One region of the Litorihabitans aurantiacus genome, then DNA from elsewhere that is predicted to be linked to it. Evidence: predicted binding sites of a transcription regulator. Region 1 holds the regulator's gene; the other holds the start of a gene.
The links. Region 1 encodes HspR, which represses chaperone genes until heat shock. Its sites were predicted from a motif close to AAGTTGAGTCNNNNNGACTCAACTT; they were not measured.
Positions count from the first base shown of each region.

Region 2: a site for HspR is predicted at 4,029-4,053, ahead of clpB (ATP-dependent chaperone ClpB). Genes of this name have one in related genera too.

Region 1 covers NZ_BSUM01000001.1:2,686,132-2,695,195, forward strand. The annotation lists gene QQK22_RS12785 (catalase) at 1-693, opposite strand, end outside; gene QQK22_RS12790 (Fur family transcriptional regulator) at 690-1,160, opposite strand; gene QQK22_RS12795 (hypothetical protein) at 1,244-2,143, shown strand; gene QQK22_RS12800 (heat shock protein transcriptional repressor HspR) at 2,147-2,587, opposite strand; gene QQK22_RS12805 (DnaJ C-terminal domain-containing protein) at 2,633-3,655, opposite strand; gene QQK22_RS12810 (nucleotide exchange factor GrpE) at 3,736-4,359, opposite strand; gene dnaK (molecular chaperone DnaK) at 4,356-6,227, opposite strand; gene QQK22_RS12820 (cold-shock protein) at 6,410-7,393, opposite strand; gene QQK22_RS12825 (DUF2252 domain-containing protein) at 7,550-9,055, shown strand.
Region 2 covers NZ_BSUM01000001.1:99,324-108,387, forward strand. The annotation lists gene QQK22_RS00505 (RNA polymerase sigma factor) at 1-480, shown strand, start outside; gene QQK22_RS00510 (hypothetical protein) at 477-1,238, shown strand; gene QQK22_RS00515 (hypothetical protein) at 1,275-1,784, opposite strand; gene QQK22_RS00520 (Rossmann-fold NAD(P)-binding domain-containing protein) at 1,861-2,823, shown strand; gene QQK22_RS00525 (NUDIX hydrolase) at 2,807-3,235, opposite strand; gene QQK22_RS00530 (LppM family (lipo)protein) at 3,232-3,951, opposite strand; gene clpB (ATP-dependent chaperone ClpB) at 4,101-6,707, shown strand; gene QQK22_RS00540 (LLM class flavin-dependent oxidoreductase) at 7,328-8,221, shown strand; gene QQK22_RS00545 (septum formation family protein) at 8,323-9,064, opposite strand, start outside.

The DNA.
Region 1 (9,064 bases):
CATCTCGTCGGCGTCGTCCTGGCTGAAGAACTCGATGCCCTGGTCGGTCTTGAAGTGGTACTTGACCCAGAACTTCTCACCCTCGGCGTTGACCCACTGGAAGGTGTGCGAGCCGAAGCCGTCCATGTGGCGCCACGTGCGCGGGATGCCGCGGTCACCCATGAGCCACGTGACCTGGTGGGCGGAGGCGGGCACCTGCGTCCAGAAGTCCCACTGCATGTTGTTGTCGCGCAGCCCGGTGTCGCTGCGGCGCTTCTGGCTGTGGATGAAGTCGGGGAACTGGATGGTGTCGCGGATGAAGAACACCGGGGTGTTGTTGCCCACGAGGTCGTAGTTGCCCTCGGAGGTGTAGAACTTCAACGCGAAGCCGCGCGGGTCGCGCCACGTGTCGGGGCTGCCCTGCTCACCTGCGACGGTCGAGAACCGCGCCAGCATCGGCGTCTCGGTGCCGGGCTGGAACAGCGCAGCCTTCGTGTAGCGCGAGACGTCCTTGCTCACGCGCAGGGTGCCGAACGCGCCGCCGCCCTTGGCGTGCACCACGCGCTCCGGCACGCGCTCGCGGTTGAAGTGCGCGAGCTTCTCGATCAGGTAGTGGTCGTGCAGCAGGATCGGGCCGTTCGGGCCGACGGTGAGCGAGTTCTGGTCGCTCCCGACCGGGGCTCCGAAGTCGTTGGTCGTGCGAGGGGTGCTCATACCGTTCCTTCCTGCAGGGGTGACGCCGCAGCCGGGGTCGGCTCGGGCGCGTGGTGCTGGCACCGGGAGCAGAGCCCCCAGTAGGTCACCTCCGACTCCGCGAGCGCGAAGCCGTGGTCGATGGCGGGCTGGAGGCACACCGTGTGCCCGACGGCGCAGGGCACGTCCACGATGAGGCCGCACCTCCGGCACACCAGGTGGTGGTGGTTGTCGCCGAGGTCGAGCTCGTACCTGGCGCTCCTGGCCCCGGTGGGGTCGACGCGGCGCACGAGCGCGGCGTCGGTCAGCGCGTTCAGGACGTCGTAGATCGCCTGGGTCGAGACGGAGTCCAGGCTCGTGCGCACGTCGCGCGCGATCTCCTCGGCGCTCGCGTGCGGCAACCGACGCAGCGTCGCCACGACGGCGAGGCGGGGCCGGGTGGCACGCAGGCCCCGATCCCGCAGCAGCGCCGTGTCGAGAGCCTCCATGACCGCGACGGTACGGAGATATCTGGAACGTTTCCAGTATGGGGACCCTCACCTCCTGCCTCACCCGACCTACGCTGACCCGTATGAGCGCCTACCCCGACTACCTCCCGCTCGGCCCCGCCCCGCGCCCCACCAGCGGCGAGGAGCTGCACGCCCGCGTGGTCGCGACCGCGCGACAGCAGGGGTTCGGCGGCGCGTTCGAGGCCGGTATGGAGGCGATCCTGGCCGGCACGACGATCGTGCTCGACGGCGACGACGTCGCCTCCGCCGCGGTGGACGCGACCGGCGTCGTGATCCCCGAGTCGGCCCTGACGTCGACCGATGCACACGACACGGCCGATCTGGCCGACTCCGCCAACCTCGAGAACCTCCCCGCCGTCGTCGGCGAGACGCCCGGGATCCTCCGCGTCGGCACGTTCCGCGCCCACCCGCTCACGGTGGCCGACGTCGCGATCGACGTCGACGCCGAGGTGCGCGACCTGCCGATCCGCTGGATCGACGCGGCGGACGGGAGCGTCGGCGTCGAACCCCTGCCGCCCACCGAGGCCGCCCCCGTGACCGGCCACCTGCGCATCAGCGCGCCGCAGCAGGCGGTGGTCGACGCCGTGCGCCGGATCGCGACGGCGCAGGCGGCCGCGCAGGGCCTGACGCTCGTCCGGCTCGACGTCGAGCTCACGTCGGTGGGTCCGCGCGAGGTGAGCCTGCGCGCCGAGGCGAAGCTGCGGCGCGGCATCCTGTCGGCCTCCGCGCACGCCACCGGCCGGGCGTCGGTCGACGACGCGCTGGTGCTGCGGTTCGCCGACGTGAGCCTGGGGAGTGCGAACCCCATCGTGGCGGGGCTGCTCGCCGTCGCGCGCGGGCGGGTGCGCGAGGCGACGGCGCGGCCGATCGACCTCGCGGAGCAGCTGCCGCCCGGCGTGCGCGTCAGCGGCGTGCAGCTCGAGGCCGGGGAGCACCTGCGCCTGAGCGCCCGGCTCAGCTGAGTCTCAGCGCCCGGGCCGCCAGAGCACGAGCGCGCCCGAGGTGCGCACGACGCCGGAGCCGGCCTCCGCCGTCGGGCGCGTGCGGGCGCGGCGACCGCGGGGGACGGACTCGACGTCGCCCGTGGTGCTCGCGGCGAAGACGCGCGAGCCGGGGTCGATGACCGACCGGAGGCCCTCGAGCGCCGCGAGCAGCGCCGCGTTCTCGCGCTGCAGCGCCAGGATGCGGCTGATGCCCTCGAGGTTGACCCCCTCGAGTGAGAGCCGCTGGACCTCGCGCAGCGCTGCGACGTCGCGCAGCGAATAACGACGGCCGCGCCCCGCGGTGCGGTGCGGTACCACGAGGCCGAGGCGGTCGTACTGGCGCAGCGTCTGCGCGTGCATCCCGGCGAGCTCGGCCGCGGCGGACACGGTGAGGACCGGGGCGTCGTAGGACCTGTCGGCCATCGCTGCTCCTCCCTTCCCGTGTCCGTCGCTCGAGCGGCGGGCTTCCTAGTGCGCGGCCGAGCCGGCCAGTCCCGAGCGCGGGTCGGCGTCCGCCGTCGCCTCGGCGAACGCCTCGACGGCGGCGCGCGCCGCGTCGCTGAGCCGCTCGGGGACGGCGACCTGGATGGTGACGATGAGGTCGCCGTCGCCCTTGCTGCTGCGGACGCCCTTGCCGCGCACCCGCAGGCGCTTGCCCGACGGCGAGCCCTCCGGCACTCGCACGCGCACCGATCCGCCGTCGAACGTCGGCACCGTGATGGTCGCACCGAGCGCCGCCTCCGCGAAGGTGACGGGCACGGTCAGGGCGAGGTTCGCGCCGTCGATCGAGAAGACCGGGTGGGGCGAGACGGTCACGGCGACCATGAGGTCGCCCGGCGCGCCGCCGTGCTGACCCGGGCGGCCCTTGCCGCGCAGGCGGATCTTCTGACCGTCACGCACCCCGGCGGGGATGCGGACCGTCGTCGACCTGCCCTCGACCGAGACCGGCATCTCGCCGCCCTCGACCGCGAGCCGGAACGGCAGCGTGAGCGTGGCGTTCAGGTCGGCGCCCTGCTCCGGTCCGCCGAAACCGGCGCGACGCCGGCCGCCGGGGCCGCCGGCCCCGGGCGCACCCCCGCCGAACATCCCCGAGAGGATGTCCTCGAAGCTGCCGGCACCGGCGCCGCCGAAGCGGCCGCCGCCGGGCGCACCGCCCGGCGCCCCCTGGCCGCCGCCGAACACCCCGCCGAACAGGTCCTCGAAGCTCGCACCGCCCCCGGCGCCGCCGGCCCCCGCGGTGAAGCGGGGACCGCCGCCGGCCATGGCGCGCAGGCCGTCGTACTGCTTGCGCTGCTCGGGGTCCGACAGGACGGCGTACGCCTCGCCGATCTCCTTGAACCGCGCCTCCGCCTTCGCGTCGCCGGGGTTCTGGTCCGGGTGGTGGGTCCGGGCCAGCTTGCGGTAGGCCTTCTTGACAGCGGCGTCGTCGGCGTCCTTGGGCACGCCGAGCATGGCGTAGAAGTCCTTCTCCAACCAGTCCTGGCCGCTCACGGGCGCCTCCTCACGTCATCCATCGGGTGTCGGGAAACCTCTCGGCGAGAGTCAGCAAACCTCTCGCGGATCATGGTGGGTCACTCGGGGCCGGTGACGCCCACGCGCGCCGGGCGGATCACGGCCGTGCCGCGACGGTAGCCGGGCTGGGCCACCATCGTGATCGTGGTCGCCGTGGCCTCGGCCGACGTGGCGTGCATGAGCGCCTCGTGGTGGGCGGGGTCGAACTCGTCGCCCACCTCGCCGAACCGCTCGACGCCGAACCGCGAGCTCAGCACCTGCTCGAGCTTCTCGGCCACCGCGAGGAACGGTCCCGTGAGGTCACCGTGCTGGCGGGCCAGCGCGATGTCGTCGAGCACCGGCACGACCGCCTCGACGACGTCGGCCGCCCCGCGCTCGCGCGCCGCCGCCTCCTGCTCGCGCGACCGCTTCACGAACGCGTTGTGGCGCTGCTCGGCGTTGTAGGCGTCGGCCTTGGCGCGGGCGAGCTGGTCCTGCAGGTCCAGCACCTCGGCGGCCCGGGCGTCCTCCGCGGGAGCGGCCGCGCCCTCGGCGTCGCCCTCACCCGCGGCACCCGACGGCGGGGCGGTGCTCTGGTCCGCCCCGCCGTCGGCCGCGTCACGGCGCTCGTACGTCTCCGGATCCATGCGCCGCTTGTCGCGGATCACGGGCTCCGGCTGCTCCTCGTACGAGGCGCCGCTCACTTCTTGTCGTCCTCGTCCTCGACGACCTCGGCGTCCACGACGTCCTCGTCCGCCGGGGCGTCCTGCGGCTGGGCCCCAGCGGCACCGTCGGCACCCGCGGGGGCGCCGTCGGCGTCGGCCTGGGCGTAGAGCGCCTGGCCGATCTTCTGGCTGACCTCGGACAGCGTCGCGGTCGCGGACTTCACGGCCTCGACGTCGGTGCCCTCGAGCGCGGTGCGCACCCCGGCGACGGCCTCGCGGACCTCGGAGGCGACGTCCTCGGGCAGCTTCTCGGCGTTCTCGGTGAGCAGCTTCTCGGTGGAGTAGGCGAGGTTCTCCGCGGTGTTGCGGACCTCGGCCTCCTCGCGGCGCGCGGCGTCCTCGGCGGCGTGCGCCTCGGCCTCCTTGATCATGCGGTCGATCTCCTCCTTCGGGAGGGCCGAGCCACCGGTGATCGTCATCGACTGCTCCTTGCCCGTGCCACGGTCCTTGGCGGACACGTGCACGATGCCGTTCGCGTCGATGTCGAAGGTCACCTCGATCTGCGGCAGACCGCGCGGCGCCGGCGCGATGCCGGTCAGCTCGAACGTGCCGAGCGCCTTGTTGTCCGCGGCGAAGTCGCGCTCACCCTGGTAGACCTGGATCAGCACGGAGGGCTGGTTGTCCTCGGCCGTGGAGAAGACCTCGCTGCGCTTGGTCGGGATCGCCGTGTTGCGCTCGATGAGCTTCGTCATCACGCCGCCGCGGGTCTCGATGCCGAGCGAGAGCGGCGTGACGTCGATCAGCAGGACGTCCTTGCGGTCACCCTTGATGACGCCGGCCTGGAGCGCGGCGCCGACGGCGACGACCTCGTCCGGGTTCACGCCCTTGTTGGGCTCGCGGCCGCCGGTGAGGCCCTTGACGACCTCGGTGACGGCGGGCATGCGGGTGGAGCCACCGACGAGCACGACGTGGTCGATGTCGTCGACCTTGATGCCGGCGTCCTCGATAACCTTGCGGAACGGTGCCTTGGTGCGCTCGAGCAGGTCGGAGGTCATCTGCTCGAACTGGGCGCGGGAGAGCTTCTCCTCGAGGTGGATCGGGCCGTTCTCCGTCATGGAGAGGTACTGCAGCGAGATCGTGGTCGACGTCGCCGAGGACAGCTCCTTCTTGGCGGTCTCGGCGGCCTCGCGCAGGCGCTGCAGGGCGATCTTGTCCTTGGACAGGTCGACGCCGTAGGCGTTCTTCACCTGGCTGACGAGCCACGCGACGATGGCGGCGTCCCAGTCGTCACCACCGAGGCGGTTGTCACCGCTGGTGGCGCGCACCTGGATGGTGGAGAAGTCGTCCTCGTCCTTGCCGACCTCGAGGAGCGAGACGTCGAACGTGCCGCCGCCCAGGTCGAAGACCAGGATGAGCTCGTCCTCCTTGCCGCGCTCGAGGCCGTAGGCCAGCGCGGCCGCGGTCGGCTCATTGACGATGCGCAGCACGTTGAGGCCGGCGACCTGACCGGCGTCCTTCGTCGCCTGGCGCTCGGCGTCGTTGAAGTAGGCCGGGACGGTGATGACCGCGTCGGTGACGGGCTCGCCCAGGTAGGACTCGGCGTCCTTCTTCAGCTTGCCGAGGATGCGCGCGGAGATCTCCTGCGCGCTGTAGGACTTGTCGTCGATCGCCTGGGTCCAGTCGGTGCCCATGTGGCGCTTGACGGAGGAGATCGTGCGGTCGACGTTCGTGACGGCCTGACGCTTGGCGACCTCGCCGACGAGGACCTCGCCGGACTTGGAGAACGCGACGACGGACGGCGTGGTGCGCGCGCCCTCGGCGTTCGCGATGACGGTGGGCTCGCCGCCCTCGAGGACCGAGACGACGGAGTTGGTGGTTCCGAGGTCGATGCCGACTGCTCGTGCCATGTCTGTACTGCTCCTTCCGGACGCCGCCACGGATCCCGCGGGCGTCCACCTTGAGTCTGCCGTGCTCAAGTCTGCGCCCCCGGGTCGGAGCCGTCAAGTGAACTTGAGCCTGCCTGACTCAACCTCGATGGCGTACGAGCTATTCCGTCAGCTCGGCGGGCGACCGGACCCCCGCCACGCGTTCAGTCGAGCTCGACCCGGTCCGCCTGGGGGCCGCGGTCGCTCTGACGGACCTGGTACCGGACGCGGTCGCCCTCCTGCAGCCCGTCCACGCCGCGCACCCCGGAGATGTGGACGAAGAGGTCGTCCCCACCCGCGTCGGGGACGATGAACCCGAATCCCCGGTCGACGTCGAACCGCGCCACGACACCCGACCCGCCGCGCACGGGGGCGGATCGGTCCGGGCGCTGCCGGTCCGGGCGCTGCCGGTGCCCCGCCGGAGCGCCACGCCCGGCTCCCGCGGACGGACGGCGTGAGCCGCCACCCACGATGTCGACGTCGCGGGCCAGCGGGCCGCGGTCGCCGTCCACCACGGCGAAGGTCACACGATCCCCCTCGAGGAGGTCTCGCACTCCCGAGCGCAGGGCCTTCGCGTGCACGAACACGCTGTCGCCCCCGGCGTCGGGCTCGATGAAGCCGAAGCCCTTGACGGCGTCGAAGAAGGTCACGCTGCCGTCGGCGCCGTCCGAGCCGGCCGACCCGGCCGAGCGCGCCGCGCCGGAGGCACCCCCGGCACGCTCCGCGAGCGGCAGCACGTGGTCCGCCTGCGGCCCCTTCTCGCCGTCGACCACGAGGAACGCGACCCGCTGCCCCTCGCGGACCACGCCCCCACCCACGATGGCGGAGCTGTGCACGAAGACCTCGGTGCCGTCGTCCTGCGCGAGGAAGCCGTACCCCTTGGTCGACTCGTACCAGGTCACCGTGCCGAGCACCCCGAGCGCGGAGTCGGCCGGAAGATCACCGGTGACCCGCACGCGCCTGGCCTGGGGGCCCCGGTCGGACTCACCGACCTCGAACTCGACCTGCTGACCCTCGCGGAGCCCGCGGTCGGCGTCGGCCCCGACGATCTCCGACGCGTGGATGAACAGGTCCTCGGCACCCCCACCGAGGTCGATGAAACCGAAACCCCGGTCGGTGTCGAACCAGCGGACGACTCCCTGCGGCACTGTGCACTCCTTCGTCGGATCGATCTGTCGTGACGGACGGACGTCGATTCTCCCCCACGCCTCGATGCCGGACGAGCCCCCGGCCCCCGCGCACGACCCCTCTAGACTCGAGCCCCGTCTCCGTCGACCGGCCAGCACCCCAGAAGGCGAGCACGCGTGCCCCAGTTCACCCCGCTCCTGCGCCCCTTCACCGGCAGCGACCCCGTCCACGGCGCCACGTCGCTGCGCACGCGGCTGGTCAGCCGCACCGAGCGCGAGGCGATCGGTCGCGCGATGCGCGACTCCCGTCCGGTGAGCGCGCTGGGCGGGTGGGACGTCGTCGCGGACCGCCCGCTCGCCGTCGACCTCATCGAGGCCTCGCACGCGGGCAGGCTCGAGCACCTCGTCCCCGTGCGCGTCGCGCGCATGGTCGGCTCGCCGTACGGATTCCTGCGCGGGAGCGCGGTGGTGATGGCCGACGACGTCGCGCGCCTGCCCGTCTCCGGCATCACCCCGGTCATCGGTGGCGACGCGCACCTGGGCAACTTCGGCTTCTACCGCTCCCCCGAGGGCGAGCTCGTGATGGACATCAACGACTTCGACGAGGCGCACACCGGCGCGTGGGAGTGGGACCTCGCGCGCCTGACGGCGTCCATCTGGGTCGCCGGACGCGAGAACGGGCTGACCGAGGAGAACTGCCGCACCAGCGTCGAGGCGTGCGTCCGCTCCTACGCGGGCGAGGTCGTGCGGCTCGCGCGCATCCCCCTGATCACGCGCTCATTCGAGCGGATGGACGTCACGCACCTCGACGACGCGGCCACCGACCCCGGCCTGCGCGAGAAGATCCGCCGCGCCGCGAAATCGGCCCGCAAGCGCACGAGCGACCGCGTGCTGCCGAAGCTGACCGCCCAGAACGCGCGGGGCGAGCGCGAGATCGTCCCCGACCCGCCGCTCGTGGAGCGCCTGGACGACGCCGCCGCGGAGGCCGTGGCCCGCGGCCTCGACGACTACCTCGTCAGCCTGCCCGCGCAGTGGCGCCGCGTGCTCGCCTGGTACCAGCTGGCCGACGTCGCGCACAAGGTCGTGGGGGTGGGGAGCGTCGGGCTGCGCGCCTACGTCGCGCTGCTGGAGGGGACCTCGCCCGACGACGTGCTGTTCCTGCAGCTCAAGCAGGCGCGGCGCTCCGTGCTGGCGCGGTACGTGCACGGCGAGCACGCCTGGCACGACCACCAGGGCCAGCGCGTGGTCGAGAGCCAGCAGGCGCTGCAGACCGTGTCGGACCCGCTGCTGGGGTGGACGTCGTTCGGCGGCGACCAGTACTACGTGCGCACCTTCCGCAACATGAAGGGCACGGTGCCGCTCGACGGCCTCGACGCCGCCGCGCTCGCCGACTACTCGGCCATCGTCGGCACGCTGCTGGCGAAGGGGCACGCGCGCACGTCCGGCGCGTCGATGATCGCCGCGTACCTGGGGGACGACGGCGGGGCGGACGCCGATGGCGACGACGCGGCGGGCGCGGGGGCCGAGGCCGCGGCGCAGGCGTTCGCCGCGTTCGCGCGCGGCTACGCCGACCAGACCGAGGCCGACCACGCCACGCTCGTGGCGGCGGTGCGCGCGGGCCGGCTGCCCGTCGCCGAGGGCTGCACCGGCTCGGCGTTCCGCCCGGGCGACGTCCGCAACTGAGGCGGCCGC
Region 2 (9,064 bases), 2.6 Mb from region 1:
GCCGAGCTGTTCGGGTTCACGCTGAACGCGGTGCGCGACCGCGGCACCGCCGAGGAGTGCGTGCAGGAGACGTTCCTGCGCGCGTGGCGCGCCCGGGACTCCTTCGACGCCGGCCGGGGCAGCCTGCGGACCTGGTTGTTCGCGATCGCGCGCAACGTCATCACCGACAGCTACCGCCGTGGCGCGCGTGTGCCCGTCCCGGTGGCGGACGAGGCGGTACCGGAGGTCGTCGCCCCCGGGCCGCACGACCCGGTCGAGCAGCTCGCGATGCTCCAGGCACTGGCGACGCTGACGCCGGAGCACCGCCGCGTCGTCGTCGCCATCCACGTGGTGGGCACGAGCTACGGCGACCTGTCGCAGGAGCTCGGCGTGCCCGTGGCGACACTGCGGACCCGGGCGTTCTACGGGCTCCGGGCGCTGCGGAAGCACCTCGAGGAGCAGGAGCGGTACGAGCAGCAGGAGCGGGAGGATGAGCGATGAGCCAGGACCGGGAGATCGACGCGCGGACCGCCGCGCTGATCGCCGGTGCCCTCGCCGGCGACCTGGACGAGTCCGAGCGGGAGGCCCTGGCGGCACTCGCGGCGGCCGACCCCGCGGTCGGTGCCGAGCTCGAGGCGCTCGGGGGTGTCGCGGACGCGCTCGGGCGCGACGTGCCCGCCTGGCGCGAGCAGGCGCCGTCGGGCGACCTTCGTGAGCGGGTGGTGGGTGTCGGTGCGGTACCTGCCGAGGGGGCGACGGCGGTCGCGGCACGACCGGTGGCCGGGCGGGCGCGGCGCCGCACCGGCCCGTGGGCGCTCGCGGCCTGCGTCGCGGCGGGTGCCGCGCTCGCCGTCGGCGGCCTGCTGGGCGCCGGTTTCCGCGCCCCCGCCCCGGAGGCCTCACCGCCGCAGGGCCCGCCCGGGACGCTCGGCGCGGTCGAGGACGTCGATCTCGACGGCGGTCCCGCCGCCGTCGACGGCGCCAGCATCGACGCCGTGCTCGTGGCGCACACGTGGGGCACCGAGACGGTGCTCGAGGTCGAGGGGCTGCCGCCGGGGGAGGGCTACGACGTCGTCCTCATCGGGGACGACGGGCGCGAGTACGACTCCGGCTCGTTCCTCGGATCCGCCGTCGCGATCGACTGCCGGATGAACGCCGCCGTGATGCGGGCCGAGGTGGACCGGCTCGAGATCCGCCAGGCCGACGGCGGCGTGGTGACCGCGGCGGCGCTGCCCGAGGCGGTCGACGACCGCGGGTGAGTCGCGGCGTCCGGCCGGCTGTGTCGGCCGAGGGGATCAGCCCAGGTAGATCGGTCCGCTGAAGCCGCCACTGCCGTCGCGCTCGTCCGCGCCCCCGGACGGGGTGCGGGGCGGCTCAGGCGCCTCCTCGGGGTCGGCCGTGCCGGACCAGTCCTGCAGCCGCTGGACGATCTCGGCCATGGTCGGCTCGTCGAACCGGGGCAGCTCGATCGTGCCGTCGGTCGTGTCGATGAGTACCTGGCTGGACCAGGTGGGGCGACCGGGGACGTCGGTGCGGACGGCGAGGATCGCGGTGCGGTCGATCGTGCGCGGGCGGAGGCGACGTCGCAGGACCATCGCGTCGGGGGTGACGACGAGGGCCGTGGTGGTGCGGGCGTGGACGAGCCACGTGCCGGAGGCCATGACCACGGCGGCGACCGCCGCCGCCCAGTACCAGGGGAGGTCGAAGAAGGCACCGACCCATCGCGCGAGGATCGCGGTGTAGAGGAACAGCATCACGTACAGCCACCGGGGCTGTGGCTGCTGCCGCGCGATCACCTCGCTCATCCGCCCACGCTAGGGGGCTCCGGCCGGGCGCGCGAGACGTGGGACGCACCGCGCCGGACTCTGGTTCACTCGACGGATGCGACGGGTCCTGGTGCTGGGTGGAACGGCATGGCTCGGTCGGGCGATCGTCCGCCAGCTGGTGGCCGGGGGTGACGACGTGGTCTGCCTGGCCCGGGGTGAGTCGGGCGAGGTGCCGGACGGTGCCCGGCTCGTGGCGGCCGACCGGCGATCACCGGGCGCCTACGACGACGTGCGCGGCGACTGGGACGAGGTCGTCGAGCTGGCCTACGAGCCCGATCTCGTGGGTCCGGCGGTCGAGGCGCTCGCCGAGCGGGCCGCGCACTGGACCCTCGTCTCCTCGGTCTCGGTCTACCGGGGTCACGGCACGGTCGGCGCCGACGAGTCGGCGGACGTCGTCGAACCCGCCGACCTGGCGGCCTACCCCGACGCCAAGGTCGCCGCCGAGCGCGTCACCGCGCGCCACCTCGACGGGCGCCTCCTCGTCGCGCGTCCCGGCCTGATCGTCGGCCCCGGCGATCCGAGCGACCGGTTCGGGTACTGGTCGGCGCGCCTGGCCCGCGGCGGCGACGTCCTCGTCCCGCGGATGTCGGGGCGTCACGTCCAGGTGATCGACGTCTCCGACCTCGCCGCCTGGCTCGCCGACGCCGGGCGCACAGGCCTGGCGGGGGTGGTCGACGCCGTCGGGCACGCCGACCCGATGGCCGACCTCCTGCGCGTGGTGAGTGAGGCGACCGGGCACCGCGGGGCGCTGGTCGAGGCGGACGACGAGGCGCTGCTCGCGCACGACGTGCGGTACTGGGCCGGTCCGCGCTCGCTCCCGCTGTGGCTGCCGCTCGCGGACGCCGGCTTCGCCCGGCGGTCCGGCGCGAGGTTCCGCGCCTCCGGCGGGAGGCTGCGGCCGCTGGGCGAGACCGTGCGGCGCACCCTCGCGGACGAGGTCGCCCGCGGGATCGATCGCGACCGACGCTCCGGGCTGACTCCGGCGCAGGAGGCGGAGGTCCTCAGCGCCCTGGGGTGAGGGGCACCAGCGCGAGCAGGTGCAGCGCCGTCAGCGGCGCGAGCGGCAGCTCGTGGGCCTGCGCGGGCGTGACCCACACGGCGTCGTCGATCTCGGCGGCCGGGGCGACGGCGTCGACCTCCTGCGGCGTCAGGCGGACCGCCCACGCGTGGGCGAGCACACCGTGCCCGGGCTCGTTCGCGGCGTCGGCCGTGAACGAGCCGAGCGGCGCCAACCGGTCGACGTCGACCGTCAGCCCCAGCTCCTCCGCGACCTCCCGCACGAGCGCGCGGTCCGGGCGCTCGCCGTCGTCCGGCTTGCCTCCCGGCTGCATGTAGGCGGTGGTGCCGCGCTTACGCACGAGCAGGACGCGGCCGGCGCCGTCGTGCAGCACGCCGGCGGCCACGACGATCGTGCGCGCCGGGGTGCTCACCCGTCGTGACGGCTGCGGATCCCGACCGTGATCAGGCCGGCGACGGCGAGCGCCACGAGGATCCCGGCGCCCCACGCCAGGCCGGTCCAGATCCAGTCGGGGAACGCCGAGGAGGTCGCCGAGGCGGTCGCGTCCAACGTCAGCGGGGTGTCGTAGGTGGTGGTCCAGGTGACGGTCGTGCCGTCGACCTCGGCGAGCTCGGCGCTCCCGCGCACCTCCTCGATCACGCCGGGGAACGTCAGGGAGACGCGCACGGTGGACTCGGGAGCGCCGGGTCGCGGCTCGCCCTCGGCGGCGGGGGCCGGGACGTCGGACTGCGTGCTCACGTCGATCACGCCGGAGACGACGAAGTCGTCGCCGTCGCGCGTGATGAGCGGGGTGCCGCCGAGCGCGAGGTCGGTGATCGGGACGGCGTCGAGCTCGAGCGACGTGCCGTACCAGCCGGGCTCGGGGCTGACCGCTGCGGCGGTGACGCCGGTGCGGTCGCGCAGGCCGGGGAGCGCCCGCGTCTCGATGGCCGTGACCTGCCCGACCACGGCCTGCTGGGCGGCCTCGCTCTCGTCGGCGAGCTGACCGAGGATCAGGATGTCGCCGGTCACGGTGTTGGCGCGCGAGACGGTCAGATCGGCGTCCGTGCGGACGCATCCGGTCAGCGCGACGAGGGCGACGACGGCGGCCAGGGCGGCGGTGATCCCACGGATCCGAGGCCTGTGCATGACCGAATCGTGACACAACGGTGGGACGCCGGGCACGTCCACACGCGGGCTGGGACGCCTGCCGTCGGGGTCGAGCAGGGTTGAGCGGAATAGACTCAACTTCGACCCGGTTGACCTGAGCACCAGACGATCCGTGCCGGGAGGACACCGTGAACGACAAGCTGACGACCAGGTCGCAGGAGGCGGTGGCCGCCGCGCTCGGCCGTGCCACGCGGGCGGGCAACCCCCATCTCGAACCCGTCCACCTGCTGTCCGCGCTGCTGGAGCAGGCCGACGGGATCGCCGTCGCGCTCCTGACCGCGCAGGGGACCGATCTGGGGGAGGTCGCCCGCCGGGCCGACGGCGTCGCGGCGACCCTGCCCGGGGCGCGCGGCGCCACGACGGCGCAGCCGCAGCCCTCGCGCGCTCTCCTCGCCGTCGTCTCCCAGGCGGGCGAGGAGGCCCGTGCGCTCGGCGACGACTACGTCTCGACCGAGCACCTGCTGCTCGCGCTGGCCGCCGACACCGGCAGCGCGGGCGAGATCCTGCGCTCGGCCGGGACGTCGCGCGACGCGCTCGTCGCCGCGCTGCCGTCGGTGCGTCAGGGGCGCGTCACGTCACCCGACCCCGAGGGGACGTTCCAGGCGCTCGACAAGTACGGCCAGGACCTCACCGCCCGCGCCCGCGAGGGGCGCATCGACCCCGTGATCGGGCGCGACTCCGAGATCCGGCGCGTGGTGCAGGTGCTCTCGCGCCGCACCAAGAACAACCCGGTGCTCATCGGTGAGCCGGGCGTCGGCAAGACGGCGGTCGTCGAGGGGCTGGCGCAGCGGATCGTCGACGGCGACGTGCCCGAGTCCCTGCGCGGCAAGCGCCTGATCTCGCTCGACCTCGGCTCGATGATCGCCGGCGCGAAGTACCGCGGCGAGTTCGAGGAGCGGCTCAAGGCCGTGCTCGAGGAGATCCGGGGGAGCGACGGCGAGGTCGTCACGTTCATCGACGAGCTGCACACGGTCGTGGGCGCCGGCGCGAGCGAGGGCGCGATGGACGCCTCCAACATGCTCAAGCCGATGCTCGCGCGCGGTGAGCTGCGCATGATCGGTGCCACGACTCTCGACGAGTTCCGCGAGAACATCGAGAAGGACCCCGCGCTCGAGCGGCGCTTCCAGCAGGTGTTCGTGGGGGAGCCCTCGGTCGAGGACACGGTGGCGATCCTGCGCGGGATCGCGCCGCGCTACGAGGCGCACCACAAGGTCACGATCTCCGACGGCGCGCTCGTGGCCGCCGCGACGCTGTCCGACCGCTACATCACCGGCCGGCAGCTGCCCGACAAGGCGATCGACCTCGTGGACGAGGCCGCCTCGCGCCTGCGGATGGAGCTCGACTCCTCGCCGGTGGAGATCGACGTGCTGCGCCGCGCCGTCGACCGCCTGCGGATGGAGGAGGCCTACCTGTCCGAGGGTGGCGACAGCGACTCCCGGGACGAGGCGACCCTCGAGCGACTGGAGAAGCTGCGCCGCGACATCGCGGACCGTTCGGAGGAGCTCGCGGGCCTGACCGCGCGCTGGGAGGCGGAGAAGGCCGGGACGAACCGGGTCGGGGACCTGCGCGTGCGGCTCGACGAGCTGCGCACGGCCTACGACCGGGCGGTGCGCGAGGGCGACTACGACGCGGCGGGGCGACTCGCGAACGGGGAGATCCCCGCCGTCGAGCGGGAGATCGCCGACGCGGAGCTCGAGGAGGGGGCGGAGGTGCCCTCCGCCGTCGCGCCGATGATCGCGGACAAGGTCGGCACGGACGAGATCGCCGAGGTCGTGGCGATGTGGACCGGCATCCCGGCCGGCCGGCTGCTCGAGGGCGAGACCGCGAAGCTCCTGCGGATGGAGGACGTGCTCGGCGAGCGGCTGATCGGCCAGCGCGCCGCCGTCGCCGCCGTGTCCGACGCCGTGCGGCGCTCGCGGGCGGGCATCGCCGATCCCGACCGGCCGACCGGGTCGTTCCTGTTCCTCGGGCCGACGGGTGTCGGCAAGACCGAGCTCGCGAAGTCGCTCGCGGACTTCCTGTTCGACGACGAGCGCGCGATGGTGCGGATCGACATGTCGGAGTACGGCGAGAAGCACTCGGTGGCGCGGCTGGTCGGGGCGCCTCCGGGGTACGTGGGGTACGAGGAGGGCGGGCAGCTCACCGAGGCCGTGCGGCGCCGGCCGTACTCGGTCGTGCTGCTGGACGAGGTCGAGAAGGCGCACCCGGAGGTCTTCGACGTGCTGCTGCAGGTGCTCGACGACGGGCGGCTCACCGACGGGCAGGGGCGCACGGTCGACTTCCGCAACGTGATCCTCGTGCTGACGTCCAACCTCGGGTCGCACGCCCTCGTGGACCCGACGCTGGAGGAGGAGGCGAGGCGCGCCGTCGTGATGGACGCGGTGCGACTCGCGTTCCGGCCGGAGTTCCTCAACCGGCTGGACGACGTCGTGATCTTCGACGCACTCTCGCTGGAGGAGCTCGGCTCGATCGTGGACCTGCAGCTGGACCGGCTCGGGGCGCGGCTGGCGGACCGCCGGCTGCGCCTGGAGGTCACGCCCGCGGCGCGCGAGTGGCTGGCGCTCGAGGGCTACGACCCGGCGTACGGGGCGCGGCCGCTGCGCCGGCTGGTGCAGCGCTCGATCGGCGACCCGCTGGCCCGGATGCTGCTGGGCGGGCAGGTGCTCGACGGTGGCGCGGTGCGCGTGGACCGTGCGCCCGACGACGCCGAGGGCCTCACCCTGACGCCCGCCTGAGCGGCGCCCCCGCGAGGACCCACCCCTTCGCGAGAGCTTTGCTGACGTACCGCGAGAGGATTGCCGACCCTCCCCGAGAGGACTGGTGACGTACCGCGAGAGGATTGCCGACCCTTCCCGAGAGGACTGCTGACGTACCCCGAGAGCATTGGCGACCTACCGCGAGAGGTCTGGCGACGTCCGCGGCGGCCCTCGCTGACAGCGGCTGCGTCTCGCTGTGAGCGGCCAGCGGCGCACAGGCGGCTTCGCGTCAGGTATAGCCGCAGGTCAGGGGGTCGGACATATCGGACCAGGTGCCGCCAGCCGCTGTGGGCGAGGGCCAGCCGCTCCGAGCGAGATCGAGGGCGCGGTGTGCGCCCGGCCGGACCGCCTCGTCGCCCCTCCCCGGGTGCGTCCTCGAGGGACTGGGGCAGCTCGGCGGCTACCTCGAGGTATGTCGGTAATCCGCTCGCGGAGGGGCAGTAGAGCTCTCGCGGTAGGTCGGCGATCCTCTCGCGATACGTCAGCGATCCACTCGGGGTACGTCGGCAATCTTCTCGGGGAGGGTCGGCAATCCTCTCGGGGTACGTCGACAATCCTCTCGGGGAGGGTCCGCAAAGCTCTCGCGGTAGGTTCGCTGGATGCGTCTGAGCACCGTCATCCTGCCCGTGCACGCCCGCGCCGAGGCCGTCGCCCGCTGGCGCCGGGCCGAGGACCTCGGGTTCGCGACGGCCTACACCTACGACCACCTCTCCTGGCGCACCTTCCGCGACGGACCCTGGTACGACGCGCTCCTCACCCTGGCGCAGGCGGCCGCCGTGACCGAGCGGATGCGCCTCGGCACCCTCGTCACGACGCCGAACTTCCGCCACCCCGTCACCCTCGCCAAGGACGTCATGACGCTCGACGACGTCTCGGGCGGACGCGTCACGCTCGGCCTCGGCGCGGGCACGGACGGGTTCGACGCCGCCGCGCTCGGCCTGCCGGCCCTCACCCCGCGACAGCGCGCCGACCGGTTCGCCGAGCTGGTCGACCACCTCGACCGCCTGCTGACCACGCCGGACGTCACGGTCGACGGCGAGTACTTCTCGGCGCACGAAGCGCGCACGATCCCGGGGTGCGTGCAGCGCCCGCGGGTGCCGTTCGCCGTCGCCGCGACCGGGCCGCGCGGCCTGAAGCTCGCCGCCCGGTACGGCCAGGCGTGGGTCACGACCGGCGACCCGGCCACCTTCGAGGACGGCACCGCCGCGCAGTCGCGTGCGGCGATCGCGCGGCAGATGGAACGGCTGGAGGCGGCCTGCGCCGCCGAGAACCGCGATCCCGCGAGCATCGAACGGGTGCTGCTCACGGGATTCCTGCCCGAGGACGCGTTCGCCTCGGTCGACGCCTTCGAGGACTTCGCGCACGCGCACGCCGCGCTCGGCATCACCGAGATCGTGGTCCACGACCCGATCCCCGACACGCAGTTCGCCCTCGACGAGACGATCTACGCAGGGATCGCGGAGCTCGCCCCGACGCTCGCCGCGCTCGACTGAGGTCGACCTCTCGCCGGCCGACGTCGGCCCGGTACGGGTCTGGGTCGGTCACGTGCCGACCCCGGACCGTGCCCGCCCGAGGACACGGATCCCAGGTGTGCTCAGCCGACCGTGAGGTCCCCCGCGATCGCGCTCCCGGTGAGCTCGACGTCCTCCCCGTACAGGACGCAGGAGACCTGCCGGTCGCCGTCGTCCCAGTCGGAGATGTCGGGGAACCAGCCACCGAAGCTCAGGTCGTCGGTGATGGTCCCCGCGGGGATCTCGGAGACGACCGCCTCGTAGCAGACGTCGTTCGCCTCGGTGATGATCGCGTCCTCACCGGGGTAGGCGCCGCCGTCGGGCACGTAGGTGTGGACGACCTCGGCCGCGTGGGGCTCCGAGCACGGCACCTGCGTGTACTCGCTCGCCAGGTCGTCGAACGCCTCCAGGCAGTTGCCCGGGGCGAGGTCGGCGGCCTCGACGCTGCGCTCCGAGTCGACGTCGCCCGGGTTGTCGCTCAGCACCGGCGGTCCGAAGACGCCGCTGAACAGGCGCAGCAGGACGAACGCGACGATCGCCAGGATCGACACCGAACCGACCACGACGGCGACCGTTCCCGGCACGCGCGAGGCGCGGGCCCGCTTGGCGCGGGTCAGGGAGATGACTCCGAGGACGATGCCGAGCGGTCCGAGCACGACCCCGAGACCGGCGCCCAGCCACCCCATCCCCGCACCGGTGCTCGGCGTCGGTCGCGGCGGCTGCTGCGGCGGCGGGCCCTGCGGCGGCGCGCCCTGCGGCGAGTAGCCCGGCTGCGCGTAGCCCTGCTGGGCGGCGGGCTGCTGGTACGCGTAGCCCTGCGCGGCC